DNA from 4 places in the Paenibacillus sp. ov031 genome. Region 4 is predicted to be linked to each of the others. Evidence: riboswitches for the same ligand, from Rfam matches in the RefSeq annotation. Region 4 holds a riboswitch; each other region holds the start of a gene.
The links. A riboswitch is a leader RNA that binds a small molecule or an ion and turns the genes downstream of it on or off. The one in region 4 is predicted to bind cyclic di-AMP.
Positions count from the first base shown of each region.

Region 1: linked by a shared signal. The riboswitch ahead of BUA17_RS08865 (3D domain-containing protein) and the one ahead of BUA17_RS00565 (C40 family peptidase) in region 4 are both predicted to bind cyclic di-AMP.
Region 2: linked by a shared signal. The riboswitch ahead of BUA17_RS16420 (HAD family hydrolase) and the one ahead of BUA17_RS00565 (C40 family peptidase) in region 4 are both predicted to bind cyclic di-AMP.
Region 3: linked by a shared signal. The riboswitch ahead of BUA17_RS30105 (C40 family peptidase) and the one ahead of BUA17_RS00565 (C40 family peptidase) in region 4 are both predicted to bind cyclic di-AMP.

Region 1 is NZ_FRDO01000001.1:2,090,414-2,094,337, forward strand. Features, by position in the region: gene BUA17_RS08850 (PspA/IM30 family protein) at 1-390, opposite strand, end outside; gene BUA17_RS08855 (prenylated flavin chaperone LpdD) at 520-864, opposite strand; gene BUA17_RS08860 (polysaccharide deacetylase family protein) at 1,014-1,802, shown strand; gene BUA17_RS08865 (3D domain-containing protein) at 1,935-2,603, opposite strand; cyclic di-AMP (ydaO/yuaA leader) riboswitch at 2,606-2,802, opposite strand; gene BUA17_RS08870 (amino acid ABC transporter ATP-binding protein) at 3,088-3,810, opposite strand; gene BUA17_RS08875 (ABC transporter substrate-binding protein/permease) at 3,797-3,924, opposite strand, start outside.
Region 2 is NZ_FRDO01000003.1:548,550-552,473, reverse strand. Features, by position in the region: gene BUA17_RS16440 (urease accessory protein UreF) at 1-89, opposite strand, end outside; tRNA gene BUA17_RS16435 (tRNA-Leu) at 511-593, shown strand; gene BUA17_RS16425 (glutathione peroxidase) at 744-1,220, opposite strand; cyclic di-AMP (ydaO/yuaA leader) riboswitch at 1,588-1,763, shown strand; gene BUA17_RS16420 (HAD family hydrolase) at 1,881-2,279, shown strand; gene BUA17_RS16415 (HAD family hydrolase) at 2,445-3,137, shown strand; gene BUA17_RS16410 (Nramp family divalent metal transporter) at 3,278-3,924, opposite strand, start outside.
Region 3 is NZ_FRDO01000014.1:28,703-32,626, forward strand. Features, by position in the region: gene BUA17_RS30095 (M1 family metallopeptidase) at 1-581, shown strand, start outside; gene BUA17_RS30100 (hypothetical protein) at 592-1,434, shown strand; cyclic di-AMP (ydaO/yuaA leader) riboswitch at 1,687-1,824, shown strand; gene BUA17_RS30105 (C40 family peptidase) at 1,828-2,298, shown strand; gene BUA17_RS30110 (GNAT family N-acetyltransferase) at 2,692-3,183, shown strand; gene BUA17_RS30115 (c-type cytochrome) at 3,337-3,696, shown strand.
Region 4 is NZ_FRDO01000001.1:110,512-114,435, reverse strand. Features, by position in the region: tRNA gene BUA17_RS00575 (tRNA-Leu) at 258-341, opposite strand; gene pelA (pectate lyase) at 459-1,250, opposite strand; gene BUA17_RS31495 (hypothetical protein) at 1,163-1,417, opposite strand; cyclic di-AMP (ydaO/yuaA leader) riboswitch at 1,831-1,962, shown strand; gene BUA17_RS00565 (C40 family peptidase) at 1,968-2,432, shown strand; gene BUA17_RS00560 (carboxymuconolactone decarboxylase family protein) at 2,537-2,866, opposite strand; gene BUA17_RS00555 (hypothetical protein) at 2,984-3,202, opposite strand; gene BUA17_RS00550 (hypothetical protein) at 3,326-3,655, opposite strand; gene BUA17_RS00545 (xanthine phosphoribosyltransferase) at 3,754-3,924, opposite strand, start outside.

The DNA of each region.
Region 1 (3,924 bases), 2.0 Mb from region 4:
GGTCAACTGTTTGCGCATTTCGTCCAGCTTGCCACGAAGGTTATCGGCAGAAGCCTTGTTTTGATCATAGCTTGTTTTGTATTCAGCCATCTTCTCTTCAGCCACTTTTTTCTCTTCCAGTGCCCGACGAGCCAAATCCATATTCTGTGCACGCGCTGCTGTATGTGCTTGCTCCTCACGTTTCTTCACGAGAGCTTCCTGTTCTTCGAACAGCTGCTTGAATTTCTTCTCAATGGCAATCTGTGCAGCAACAGCTTTCTCCGCGTCCTCCAGATCTTCTTGCATATCTCGGATATATTGATCCGTCATCTTGATCGGATCTTCTGCCTTGTCAATAATAGAGTTAATGTTAGACATCGTTAAATCGCGCAATCGTTTGAAAATGGACATTATGGTATTCCTCCTAGTCGATAGTTCATCCTTGTATATAAACATACATACGTGGCAATGTTCTACTCGTTTCAATTTTAACAAAAAAAATCATAAAAAACGATTTTAGCCTACTTAGCGTACATCGAACTATTGAATCAGTTGACTAGTTTGGCACAGCTCTTCATCAAGCAGCTTCTCTGCAGTCTGCACAATCTCATCAATCTGCATGCGCGTAATTGCATCAAAGTGAATCCCCATAATCACGGTCACGGTTACTTTTAAATGTAGGGCAGCCTTACGTGCGAGCCTTTCACACAGCTCTTGCTCTTTATGCCCCGGAATATGCATCGTAGCCCCGCTTACCCGCTCACGGTCTGGATAAAATGTCGCTACTGCTCCAATATGTGATCTGCCTCCAGTTACCATAAACACCTTGTCTTCCCCTGCCTCAATCACCTGTAAACGAACGGAATTTAAGTCGTATGTACTCATCCTGATCCACCTGTCCTTTTCTATTTATATATGGTGGAATTATGGCTCCGATTTAATAAATCAGCAATGAAACATCTCACATTATGCATAAATACGGATGGCCCCGGGCATACCAAAGAGAACGCAATTTGGGAAAAGGAGGCACTAACATGCGTATACGCCTCATAATGTTATCCATCATGGTCATTCTTCTGGGAGGAAGTTACGCTCCTGCTCAGTTATGGGCTTCTTCAAGCCCGCAAACCGAACCTGCTTCGAAGTCTGATTCTTCCGAAGAAGAACAGTTGACTCTGGGACAGCTCAGACAGAAATATGCGGATACGTTCAAAACCAATGGCCCCTCGACAAAAAAGGTCGCACTGACTTTTGATGACGTACCTGATCCACGGTTCACCCCGCAGGTGTTGGATATTCTAAAAAAATACAAGGTGCGGGCTACGTTTTTCATTGTGGGACATCGCGCTGAGAAACATCCGGATTTAGTGAAACGCATGGTAAAGGAAGGGCATATTGTTGGCAATCACAGCTACAATCACCCGGAGTTCAGTAAGCTGTCCATGAATGCATTTCGCAAACAAATCTTACATACCGGGGATATTATTCGGAATCTGGCGGGGTACACGCCCAAAATGATTCGTCCACCTTATGGCGACATTAATGAGCAACAGCTGCAATGGGCAGCCAAACAACATTACAGCATTGTGAACTGGAATGTCGATTCCCTGGACTGGAAGGGCCTCTCCAAAGAGGAAGTCAAACAAAACATCCTGTCGGCCGTTAAACCAGGTTCCATTGTTCTGCAACATGCAGGAGGCGGTGTCGGATCGAAGCTGAGTGGTACCATCGAGGCGTTGCCTGAAGTTATCGAGGAATTGCGAAACCGCGGGTACGAGCTGGTGACTTTGGACGAAATGCTGGAACTGCCAAAGGGTAAATAGGTTTAGATTACGGCAGTCGGATATTCAAAAGGGTGTCCTTCATTCACATTATTGTGATGGAAGAACACCCTTTATTGTTTAATTTAGATTTAGTTGGAGTCACATATGATGATGTGCAGCTACGCTTTGATTTTATTTCAAAATGTAAAGTTCAACATCCTGAATACCAAATGTGCTCACGGATTGCTTGCTGCCAGGAATAAAGATATCGATCTTGTGACCTTTAATGGCACTACCCACATCACGAGCCGTTGCTACAAATGCCTGTTTTGGCAGTCCTGGATGTGTATGACCTGTCACCAGTACCTTTGTACCCAATGGAATGATACTTGGGTCTACTGCAATGGTACCCAATTCAAGCGGATTACCGAAGTAATCCACGGCACCCCATCCTCCATTTTCGGAAGCGTCTGCGGAGTATGCTGTTGCTTTGACGTCGACAGCTTTGCTGTAATCAAACGTTTTACCCCAGGCTTGTACAACTTTACTATCTGCATTAACGTCAAGGCTTGCGGCAGTTACCGTTTTGGCCTCCGTTTTAGCTGCTGCAGCAGAAGCTGTGTTCGTTGTTTTACCAGGGATCGTAATTTTCAAACCACCATAAATGTTGTAAGCTGAAATGTCATTGTTAGCTTTAATAAGAGCGTTAAGTCCAACTCCATATTGTTTGGATAAGGTGTAGAAGGTATCCCCCTCTTTGGCCACATGAACTGAATCAGCATGAGCCGGAACGGCCTGAATGAGCATTGCTGCTGTCAGCAAAGCTGTTGCTGTTTTGGCTATACGTTTCTTGTTAATCATGGTCTTCCTCCCTCATTATGCCTGCGAAGTTAGTTGTCGGATTCGGATGGAGGAAACCACCCTATAGGTTCAATTACATTAATAATTTATGTAGCCCTAATTCACCCCAAGCCGTGTGCAAATGATTCTTCCCCAAGCACACTCTGCATCGTTACATCCCCCACACTCCCAACTCCGGAAGTTTCGGCAGGAACAAATATATCACAACTTTGTAACCAAGAGTCGTAGTAAATGTTACCATCTGGCTAATTCACTTCAATATTTTTGCTGAATTCAAGCGACTTTTTCAAAAATATGTCTATTTGAGCTTATATCGTTGATGACAGAAACGTTACTTTTTATGTAATTCCGTGCGTATTCACACGCAACAAAACAATCCCTGCCGACAGGTCGCCGACAGGGATCTATGAGGGAATAAGAATTCTCATCCACAGTATATATTTTGCATTTTCATCCAATTCATCCTAATGATGACTTGGATGTATTAGAGCACTTTAGCAAGGAAGTCACGTGTACGTGCATGCTTAGGCTCACCAAACACTTCAGCAGGTGTTCCTTCTTCTACAATAACCCCACCATCCATAAACAGGATGCGGTCCCCTACTTCGCGTGCGAAGCCCATCTCATGCGTTACAATAACCATGGTCATGCCGCCCTCTGCAAGCCGCTTCATGACATCCAGTACTTCACCGACCATTTCAGGGTCCAGTGCTGAAGTAGGCTCGTCAAACAGCATGACATGCGGCTGCATCGCAAGCGCTCTTGCAATAGCTATCCGTTGTTTCTGTCCTCCGGACAGCTGATTAGGATAAGCGTCTTTTTTGTCAGACAGGCCAACCGTCTTCAGCAAATCTGCGCAGATTTGTTCCGCTTCCTGTGCAGATTGTTTTTTCACTTTAATGGGAGCAATCGTAATGTTCTGCTGCACCGTTTTGTGCGGGAACAGATTGAAATGCTGGAATACCATCCCCATTTTTTCACGAGTTGCATTAATGTTGTGTTTAGGGTCAGTAATCGAAACTCCCTCAAAGTCAATCTCACCGGAAGTAGGCTGCTCCAATAAGTTAAGACAGCGCAAAAAGGTACTTTTCCCCGATCCGGACGGACCGATGACCACGACAACCTCGCCTTTACCAATTGTTACGTTAATGCCCTTGAGCACATCGTTATTTCCATATGATTTGTGTAATTGTCTAACGTCTATCACTTGCACTCAACTTCCTTTCCAGTCGACCCAGCAGCTTGGACAAAATGAACGTCAGCACAAAGTAAATGGCCGCTGCAATCAGGAATGGATTCATTCCTTGGTACGTAATGTTTT
Region 2 (3,924 bases), on a different contig from region 4:
TCCATACCGAAGGAATGGGTGAACCCTCCGACCTGGATAGAGGAATCAAGCAGTTTGACATAATCGAGCAGCTTATTCCCACGGTTCACAATCTTTCGCCTCCTACGGTTCGTTAAATGTTATGTTAAATAACATTTATACTCCTTTTTGGTTCGCTATATGTTTGTAAATCCGAATTATATGATATATATATTCACATAAATATCCGCTTTTTGTCAATAGTTTCTTTGTTTTTTGAATATTAAATCTATTTAGTGTTATTTTATATAACTTTATGAGTTACTTTATACTAAGGGATATGAAGGATGGTAATACAAATAAAGTAGAGTGATCGGCCTAATCGGGTATACAAACGGGATTAAATTTAATCATATGCACTTCGTAGGAGAAAATGACGAGATTATACGATTTATGGAAGGAAAAGCGCAGTTAAAATGATATTTAGAAAAATGCTTTACTTTTAAACATGAACCGGGTATAATCAATTTTGTTGCCGATTATTTACGACATGCGGTCGTGGTGGAATGGCAGACACGCTATCTTGAGGGGGTAGTGGGTGTATACCCGTGGAGGTTCGAGTCCTCTCGACCGCATCATAAGAACGATAAAGAAGAAGCTTCCCGTATGGGAAGCTTCTTTTTTTTGTTTTATTTACAGTACAGATGGGCCAGACAAAAAAAGGTCACCCGTTTCCCCTGAATGCATGCTCATTCTGTCTGCTGGGGTCGGATGGCCTTTACTTGTTATTTAAGCAAATCTTTGATGTCCGCTTCAATTTTATCAGGTGTTGTTTTGGGAGCATACCGTTTCAGAACACGTCCGTTCTGATCCACAAGGAATTTGGTGAAGTTCCATTTGATGGCTTTGGAGCCGAGTACGCCTGGCGCTTCTTTGGTAAGGTGCTGGAAAAGAGGGTGAGCGCTTGAACCATTCACATCGATCTTCTCAAACATCGGGAAGCTAACACCATAGTTCATCTGGCAGAACTCGGCAATATCATCAGAAGAGCCTTTTTCCTGTGCAAACTGGTTGCTTGGAAAACCAAGAACTTCGAATGGGGAGTCTTTAAACTTATCCTGAAGCTCTTGCAGACCTTTGAATTGAGGTGTGAGGCCGCATTGGCTTGCTGTATTCACGATAAGCAGTACTTTGTCACGATAGTTGGACATTTCAACTTCCTGACCGCGAAGGGTGTTTACTTTGTAGTCGTAGACTGACATGAAAATCGCCTCCATTTCATATTCTTCTTTCTTCTATTATATTGATTACAATTAAATAATGCAAAATTAATATTGCTTTTTTAACTTAATTTGAAGCTGTCGTGTATGATCTGTGACTGATTTGCTACCTGAATTTCGCTAAAGAGAGAATTAGAGAGCTTTGATGAGATGGGTAGAGAATGGATACGTTGTAAGCGCTATTATTGATGTGAAATGGCAAAAATCCGTCGATTCGGTGATCTGCGCAGACTTTACACCAATATGGCACGGGTGTATGATTCATATCGTAATTCCAATTTAAATTAAATTTTACATGAAAAACGAAACAAACGATAATATCGCTCTGATTAATGATTATAAAAGAACGATGTTTTAATCGCTGAGTTTCCATTCATTCATGGGTGGGAAACGGGGGAACCAACAGGATGAACTGTCTAGGACAGTAGGCATCCATGGGGTGAATTTTCCGGTGACAGCCGGAAATAGGGCGACTCTCGCGCCCGAATCCGTCAGCTAACCTCGTAAGCGTTAAAGGGAGAGGCAACAAGCCGTACGCTGGTTCATAGTGTCTTTTTGCTATGGATTATTGAAGAAGCGTCCGGGAGGCCTTGGTCCCCCACGCTTCTTTTTTGTTGTCTTTTCACGCCAAGGGAGGAACGAATGATGGATAAAGAGATGATCTTAGTGACTGCTCCAAATGAAGCAGGACGTAAATTTATCAAATTGCTGATGTACAAAAAAATGCCGTTTGCCGTTCTGACCAACAGTGCAGGGGAAGAGCGCAGGCTCCGGAGAATCGGTGTGGAGCATGTCATTCGCATGAACACAGCTGCTGCTCAGAAATGGTTTTTGCCGCAAGGTAGTGTCGGCAATGTTTTTATTTTTGAAAATAGCCTAAACCTGACCTGTCGATATTTGCAGATCTGCCGCTCCTGGACATCCAAGTCCCTGTGTGTCATTACGGAACAAAGCCACCCCAAAGGGATCTATCGGGGAATGGGAGCAGACCGTATTGTATATTCCTTGAATGGGGAAGTTGGGTTTCTACTGAATGGCTAGTGGCTAGTACTATTCCTGTGATTGATCCAGTGTCAGCTGCCTGTTATAATTGAAATCATAAATAAACGGAAACTTGAGGAGACTCATGCATGTTGGTGGGTCTTCTTTTTTATGGTTTGGGAAATAGGGATATGGATTTCCTGTGGCTAACGAGGAGGAATAGGCGTGCCGGATGTACGTGGAATACAATGGTTGTTCTTTGATGTGGGGGATACGCTCGTGGACGAATGGGAGCCGGTAGATGATATTATCGGTCAGTTCGTTCGTGAAGCTTGTGCGCTCGGTTATCAGGTGGAGATGCAGACGGTGCGAGATATATTTGCCGCCTCTTACCGAAATTACGAGCAATGGCCGATGAAATTGGCTATTCGTACCCTTATCAGCGATGAGGGGCACCGGGAACAGATACAGGAGAAGCTAAAGTTCCGCAAAGAGCTTGAGCGCCCCTTTGCGTCAGCCGACGCTGTTCTCCAGACGTTGTCGCAACACTATAAGATTGGTATCATTGCCAATCAGAGTCCGGGGACGGAAAATCGGCTGGATAGCTACGGCTTGCGCAAGTATGTGGATGTGCTGGCCTGTTCGGCTGAAGAAGGAGTGTCCAAGCCTGATCCTGAATTGTATGCTGTAGCGTTGAAACAGGCGGGATGCAAACCTGAGGAAGCGGTCATGATCGGCGACAGGATTGATAATGATATTATTCCGGCTAAGAAGCTGGGTATGCACACGATCCGGATTTTGCAGGGTTATGGTAGATTCCAGCCGGAGCTTGCGGATGCAGAGCGTCCAGACTGGACTATTGAATCACTGGAGGAACTTCTTCCATTGTTAATGGTAACTCAAAATTCAGACAACTAAATAAGAGCAGTATTTAAGATCTAATCGGTATAATTAGGCTGCTGCTCAAACATATAAAAGGCTGATCGTCTCAAGGGGTACGTTACTTGAGTTGATCAGCCTTTTTGATTTAGACAAAATACCGCGTAGTTCCGTTTAACCTAGAACAACAGAATGGTCTGGATAATCAGATACACATTCAGGACAACGATAACTCCGGCAATGATCCAGGAGATGATTTTGAGCCACAGCTTGTTGGCAAAAGCCCCCATGCTTTTTTTGTCACTCGTAAACATTACCAGCGGAATGACGGCAAAGGGTAGCTGCAGAGACAGCACAACCTGGCTAAGAATCAACAGTTCTTCTGTTCCGTGCTCTCCAGCAATGGCTGTTACGATGACGGCCGGGATGATAGCGATCAGACGTGTAACCAGTCGACGAAGCCACGCTGGAATACGAATGTTCAGGAAGCCTTCCATTACAATCTGTCCGGACAACGTGCCGGTGAGTGTTGAGTTTTGGCCTGAAGCCAGCAGGGCTACACCGAACAGGATGCTGGCGATAGTGGTTCCCAGCAAAGGTGTCAACAGATGGTAAGCATCTGTAATTTCCGCAACCTGGGTCATACCCGCACTATGAAACACGGCAGCAGACACAATCAGGATGGCTGCATTAATGAACAGAGCTAGCGTTAAAGCGATGGTTGAATCCATGGTGGAATACAGAATCGCTTCTTTTTTTCCTTTTGGCGTCTGTTCAATCTGACGGGTCTGCACAATGGAAGAATGCAGATACAGATTATGGGGCA
Region 3 (3,924 bases), on a different contig from region 4:
AATATGCAGCAAACGTATACACACGAGGCAAGCTTGTATTACTTGGAATAGAACAACAGGTTGGTGCTAAAACGATGGAGCGTATTCTCTCGACCTATGTGAATAAATACCGCTTCAAACACCCTACTTCGTCTGATTTTCAAAAGGTCGTGGAGCAAGTGACGCGTACATCCTGGACCGATTATTTTAATCAGTATGTATACGGAGACGGCATGGCTGACTTTGCAGTGGAGAAGATCGCAATCAATCCTATCCTGAAAGGCGGTCAAACGTTGTACGAGTCGTCCATTACAGTGCAGAAAAAAGGCAGTGAATATAAGAAGGTGCCTGTTCGAATTATGTTCGAAGATGGGAAAACCATGACGAAAGAATGGGATGGTAGCGAGGAGCGCATTACCTACAAACTGACCTATACTTCCCCTGTTTCCTGGGCTATGACTGATCCGCTGTACACGATTGTGCTGGAGAACCATCATATGAACAATTTTCTGAATGCCGGACTGGATGAGCCAACTAAATCCCGCTGGAGCATGAGCGCAACCAAAATTATAGAAGCCATATTCGGAAGTCTGTCATGGTGAGGTGGATACAGTGAAAGCGAAAATACGTGAAGGCTGGTTTCTCGTCCGTCAGCATATGTTCATTGCGGCACTCTTATTTCTCTATCAATTAGTATGGGGATACTTTCTTTATCGAATGGTGCAGTCAGCTGTGGTTCCGCTGCTCCTGCGTTATCCTGACCCTGATACAGGGGAACTCAGTACGATTTTATTTAAAATGGAGAGCCAACTCGGTCTGACAACGAATCCGGAGGTTCACCGCTATTTATGGATTTTAGGGGCTATGCTGCTGATACGGATGATGATTAGCCCACTCATTCAGGCAGGGCTGCTCTACTCGCTCCAGCATTATAACCATTCGGAAGAGCGCATTCCATTCATTCGCGGTATCAAAAATTTATGGAAACCGATGCTGTTGCTCCACACCATTCGGACTATATTACTGCTGCTACCCGCTTATTGGCTCGCACCAAGGCTCTATTCCATCTTTATGGAAGGTTTTCATTCCCTCCATCTGCTCTTGCCTGGTATTCCCTATGTTGCTGGTTGGATTGTATACGGGTGGGTTATCCATCATGTCCTACTGTACATGCAGTTTGGTATCTCAGCTCCCGATGGGGAAGGCGGAGCACGTGGTACGTTTCAAGCTATATGGATTGCACTACGCCAAGTCATCACTCTAATCGGCATTGCTGTCCTGCTGGGCGGCCTTCATCTGTTGGTCTTTGGTGCCTTTACTTCAGCTTCATGGTTACTAACCGGCTTAACTGGTCTTATACTACAACAAACGTATCCACTTGCCCGGTGCTTGCTGAGCCTGTGGAAAATATGTGCCCATTTCCGCCTATGGCAGTCCAACTCGGTCAAAGATTAAATTAAACGGTTAAAAACGGTTACCATCTCTATGTAAAGTTGTATTCTTCAAATGCCGTTAAACAAGCAAACCTCGACCTTTCCCCGTCAAAGGTCGAGGTTTTTTTTGTTAATTTTGTTGTTAAACGTTGCCAAAGTGATATACCTCTGTTACAATAATCGCAGTGAGTTTTTAGTAACAACTTTGTAATCTTTACCTTCATATTTGTAACTACTTAAAATTTAATCGTCATTTCTTGATTTCGCAGGTGCATAACTAGCATAGCCAAATTCCTAGCACCTGGGAAGCGGGGGAACCAGTTATGGGTGAATTGATCTTGCAACAGAGGGATCATAGGGGACCTTCAACCGAATCCTTAAGCTAACCTCGCAGGCATTGGAAGGGGTATATCTCTTGTTTAAGAAGAAATTAACCGCAGCTGTACTCAGCCTCACATTCGCATTATCGCTTGGAGCAGGCAGCGCATTCGCAGATTCGAAAATGGACCAAGTTATTGATTCAGCAATGGGGACTACATACAAAAGCGGAGGAACAACGCTTAACGGCTTTGACTGCTCTGGATTCACAAGTTATGTATTCGACAAGCTGGGCATTGATCTGGCTCGCCAATCGAGTTCACAATTCGACATGGGTGATTCGGTATCCCGGATGGAAATGAGACCAGGTGATCTGGTATTCTTCAATACAACGGGCAAAGGGGTCTCGCACGTAGGGATCTTTGTAGGGGATGGAAAGTTTGCACACTCCTCTTCTTCTAAAGGAGTTACAATCAGCGCATTAAGCGAAAGCTACTGGGCTAACCGCTATGTTGGCGCTAAACGCATTATGAGCACGGACGCATATGAGACATTGGCCATCGACTAGGGACAAGCTGAGCAACGTCATGCTGTAACAATAACACTACTGTAACGAAGCATAATAGAACCGTCTGGTACATTCTCCGCAGGAATGTATCCGGCGGTTTTTTTGTGCTTCGTTTCCTTTAATGCGTTCGGGATAGCTACCAAACCTAACTTTAACTTTTTTTAAAGTTATTTTTCATTGCTTCGTCCGTGCTCTTATAATGTTTTTACCCATCCCACTATAATATAAACGAAATTACCGGAACTTTTGTTTCACTTTTTTTGAAAAACGAGGACTTGCCAAATGAACGCCTCTTTTGTAGAGTGGAAACAAGCTTAGATATGGAATGACATATGTATATGGACAAATCAAAATCATTATAGCTTGTTCACAATGAGAGGAGCGTGCAGTTGTATGGATGAAGCCCCTGTGACGTTTCACGTTGTGCCCATGCAAGAAGAACACGCGGAACTAATCTGCGATTGGCAGTATGACCCGCCTTATAATATTTATAGCTGGCTGCCCTGGGAGCAGATGAAAGCACTTGAAGTGGAATTCGGCGATCCCCAGCTACGGAAAGAACAATATGCGGTGGTGCTGGGAGAGGATCAGCAGATTTGCGGTTTTGCTCAATACTTCCCGCTTGAAGGTGTAACCCGCATCGGACTTGGCATGCACCCCGATCGATGTGGTCATGGTCAAGGAACGGCTTTTGTCTCGGCCATTGTGCAGGAAGCCATTCGCCGGAACCCTGCAAACGAAATTGATCTGGAAGTTCTGACCTGGAATGACCGGGCTATTCGTGTCTATCTCAAAGCCGGATTTGTTACGCAGGATACATACGAACGACAGACACCGGGTGGTTTGAAACCTTTTTACTGTATGGTCTATGAAGGTCCACGCTAATAACTAGGGCTTGAAATCACCCCAAAAAGTCCCCGGTTATGTGATTAGTTCAAAAAATTACCACAAAATGCTATGATGTCACTACAGGTTCCGTTATAATGATATGGATAGTTTCAAGTTAGATGATCTTTCATTCTGGAGGGGACATAAGGGATGCACAAATGGATCATGAGCGGGGTATTTTTTGCAGCGTGCGCTTTAGCTATTGTACTAATGTTTACGCTTCCAGGGAAAGAGGAAGTTGCAGAAGAAGCGAAACCGACGATGCCGCAAGTTACAATGGATGCAGGACAGGCTGAGGCACTGGTCAAAGCAAACTGTATTACCTGCCACGGTGATCAGCTTCAAGGGGGCATGGGCCCTAGTCTGCAGAAGATTGGCAGCCAGGACGATGTGGAGAAGATTTATACGACCATCGTCAAAGGTAAAAGCGGCGGTATGCCTTCGTTCAAAGACAAGCTGAAGGATGAAGAAATCGCGAATATTGCGATGTGGCTGGCGGAGAAGAAGTAATCCAAGATGTTCAAGGCGATCAGTTTGTGGCAGGGGGCATGTATAGAGAGTGTGATGGCTTCAATCATCCTCTGCTCTTTACTCATGCTCTAAACCACGCTGGCGCTAGACGCGCAACGTAGTCAACCCTTATTGGTAATACAGGGTTACTCGTTTTATCAATGGTCATACAGACAAGAGGCTCTTACTCTCCCGTACTGGGAAGTAAGAGCCTCTTGGTCATTTCAG
Region 4 (3,924 bases):
GGATGAGGCATTCCCAAGATAGGTACAATTCGGTATTTTACGTACAATTAACCTGAAATATAGGGGCAAACCGTCGCAGAACAAACATATTTCCATTAATGGATAAATAAACAAATGGAAGCTTCATCTTTGCTCAAGCCGAGGGAATGGGTTGAAAAGAATCAGGAAAAGCAAAGATCAAAATCTGTAAACAAATAAAAAAGGTCCCGAGAGTGGCAGCAATGCCATTCTCGGAACCTTTTTCGTGTTACATATGATGCGGTCGAGAGGACTCGAACCTCCACGGGGGTTAGCCCACACGGACCTGAACCGTGCGCGTCTGCCAATTCCGCCACGACCGCGTATGTCTTATCTCCGAGAAATTATATCGCGGCGACAAGAGATAATATATCATGTGCAGGTAATTAGTGTCAACAAAAAAAATATAATTTCGCCTCAATGATAAAGCTTTTTATAAATTATATCTTTGAAGGCCAGTTGCCATACCAGGCATACCCGCCTCTTCTTTCCTTATCGATATCGCTGAGTTTGTATTTCACAACCCCATCACGTCCTACGAAGATCGGTTTATCCGTTCCAATTTCGTAAAAACGTGCCCAAATTGGCGATGCACCTGAATCAGCTACGAGTTTGCTATCTCCGTTTTCTCTGACATACTTGTATCCTGTAATTTTCACGTTGTTGAACCAGGCTTCTGCCGCTTGAATGGAAGCCTTAATTTTCGAGTTCGACGGTCTTGTTTTCAAAAACTTTACAATCGTACTGCTCTCTCCAGCACTTAGAGAAGGCACTTCATAAATCCTTGCTCCTGCAGGTTTTAGGGAGCTGGAATCATGCTGCTGTCCCCATGCAGTCAGTTTACCATTTGCTACAACCTGTGTATTGAGAATAGCATCTACACCTTTGGCAACTGATTTTTTACTGCGATCCGCAAGAGAGCTGTCGATGAATGAGAAATCACCTTTACGTGCACCTACTTCATCCAGCATGTACATGACATTAATCATGGCATCGTCGTTGAAGGTAATGTGTTTGTGATAGCCTGAGCTCTGGTATACTTGTGGCCATCCTCCATTGGAGTACTGCATATTTAACAAAAAGTTGATTCCTTTGATGGCAGCAGCCGAATATCGCGGATCATTTGTCTTTTTAAATTCCTTGGCTAATCTTCTAATTTCTGAGTATGTAGCTTTATTATCAATTGTAGATTTGGCCCACTCACCACTTGTTTTTTGTAATCCTTCTTCCATCCCCCGTCAGGACGTTGATTCTTCAAAATATCTGAGATACTTGCTGTCGTTCCAGATGCGTCTGCAGCAGATACCTTAGCAGCAGGCTGAAATACCATTCCGACAACAGAGAAAATCATTGTACATGCCATTACCAAAGATGCAAACCTTGCTTGTGCCTTCAACATCGTTTAGAACACTCCCCAATTCATTTTCTGCAAACTGTTTTCCTTGAGCGTCTCCCCTCCTTATATTTGTTTTTAAACTCAAACTATTTCTTTTCATCCAATAAGTGGATTATACAAAAAGAATTCTATGCAAAACAATAAATTTTGTCAATAATTGCAACAATATGTAACAAATTCTTTATCTTAACCTATAGGTATCGTCTAATCGAAATGTGAGAAAGCCAATAAATCATCCAATTTTTCTCCATTTGAAACAGTAGTTACTTTTTTGTCATCTATTAAAACCCAATATTCGAGTTATTTCTACATAAATAGCGATAATTCCGTTAACATTGAGATGATAAGAAGTGTTCAAAATCGGTTTGACATTTTCGCATTTATGCAATATAGTTTCAAAAGGTTACAAAAACTTAATTATTCATTTGCCGAGTTTCATGTTTGAAAACGGGGGAACCATTTTGGGTGAATTATTCTTATACATAGGAAATATAGGGAACCTTCTACCGAACCCTTAGCTAACTCCGTAGGCATCGAAGGGAGAACAAAAATTTTGAAAAAGCTTATCATCTCCATTTTTGGAGCAGCAGTTCTATTTACATCCGGTGCAGCAAGCACAGAGGCAAGCAGTATCAACACCGTCGTTAACAACATGACAGGCATACCTTACAAATGGGGCGGCACAACAATGGCCGGATTTGATTGCTCTGGATTTATGAGATATATTTTCAACAAATATAGCATTGAATTACCACGCACTTCCCAGCAACAAGCTAAGGCCGGAACTCCGGTATCCAAAGCTAATCTGCGTACTGGTGACATGGTATTCTTTAATACGATGGGCAATGGCATTTCACATACAGGTGTATATATCGGGGGCGGACAGTTCGCTCATGCTTCAAGCAGCAAGGGTGTCAGCATCACACAATTATCCAATCCTTACTTCAATGATCGTTACGTAACAGCACGCCGGGTAACAGGACAATTTATGTATAACAAAATGCTGGGCAAAATATAAGTTTGATTTGATATAGTGCAAAGAGGAGGCTCCGGGTGAATCCGGGACCTCCTCTTTGTTTGGGGCTTTTGTTTACAAATCCGGTGTGCTGTAGACTTCTATACTTAATGTAAAGCCTTCTGTACTCTCATTGCACCCTGAGACAGCGCATGGCCTCCACCTACCGCTCCAGCCACAGCAACCGTCTCCATAATCTCCTGATCGGTCGCTCCTTTGGCACGTGCCTCTTCCACATGGTAAAACGTACATACCTCATTGTTCGCAAACAGTCCAATACCCAGCGCAATCAGCTGTTTGGTCTTGGCATCAATCGCCCCTGCCTGAAAGCATTCTCCAGTGAACTCATGATAAGACTTCACCACAGCTGGCAGCACATCGCTTAATTCACCAATCTGATCTTTATAGGCATGAACCTTATCATTCATCAGTGTCATGGTTACCGCACATCCTCTCGGCTGATATGTTACAAGCTCTCACTGTACCTATCTTCTCTCCGGAGAGGTGTAATTATGCCAAAACATCCATGGTAAATGAACCTAAATAGGCATGTCCTATTCTTCGAGCAGGCTCTCGCGTGGTTCGCTGAACAATTGATATCGGTAATTCCGATCAAGCTTGACCACACGACGATTCTGACGGCGAATGAGTACCTGCTCCCCGTCCCAAGCCACTACAATACCTGTCACATCATTGGACTGAATCTCGTCCCGTACTACCCTTACTTTTTCACCCGATAAACGCAGTGCATCCAATTGTGCATCACTGATCATATTTATGGCGCCTACTTTCCCAAAAAAATTATTTACAAAAAGAGACCTAAATGAAAAGTCATTTAGGTCTCACGTGACTGTATTGGACTGTCATGTCATTCGAAAGTATGTCCCGACTGAAAGTTACCGCTGCGCGTGCTCTTTGCTGTCGTTCTTCTCAAACCAAAAATCAAGCACTTTGGCGGACATCACACGTTCTTCAAGGTACTCCACTTGATGCGGTGTAAATTGTTCTTTCCAAGAGAAGGACAACTCTTCGCACAAGCCTACAATCGTCAGCAATTCTGACCAGGCAACGTAGCGTTTGTACCAGAAAAATTGAGGATGTTCAATCATATAGGGATAAAGGTCATCGAATTCCGTATGTTTACAATCCAGGGCACGCTCAAAATGTACTTTCGATTCCGCCAGCTTATCAATAAAAAATTGTTCTGTTGCCGGTTGGTTACCCATGGTGTTGCCTCCTCTCCCTAACATAACCCCATTATAAATGAAATCAGCGGTCATGCAAAGGCATTGTTATAAAAATAGGCACTTTTTCCTTTAAAAAGTCACAATTCGTTATCGTCAAATTGCACGGTGCCATCGTTCAGTGAACGAATGCGCACCAACGCTTCAACCGGGATGCCCTGCTCACGAATAGTGCGCGCTCCGGCCTGAAAACATTTTTCGACCACGACACCGAATCCAACCAGTTCCGCTCCCGAACGTTCGATAATTTT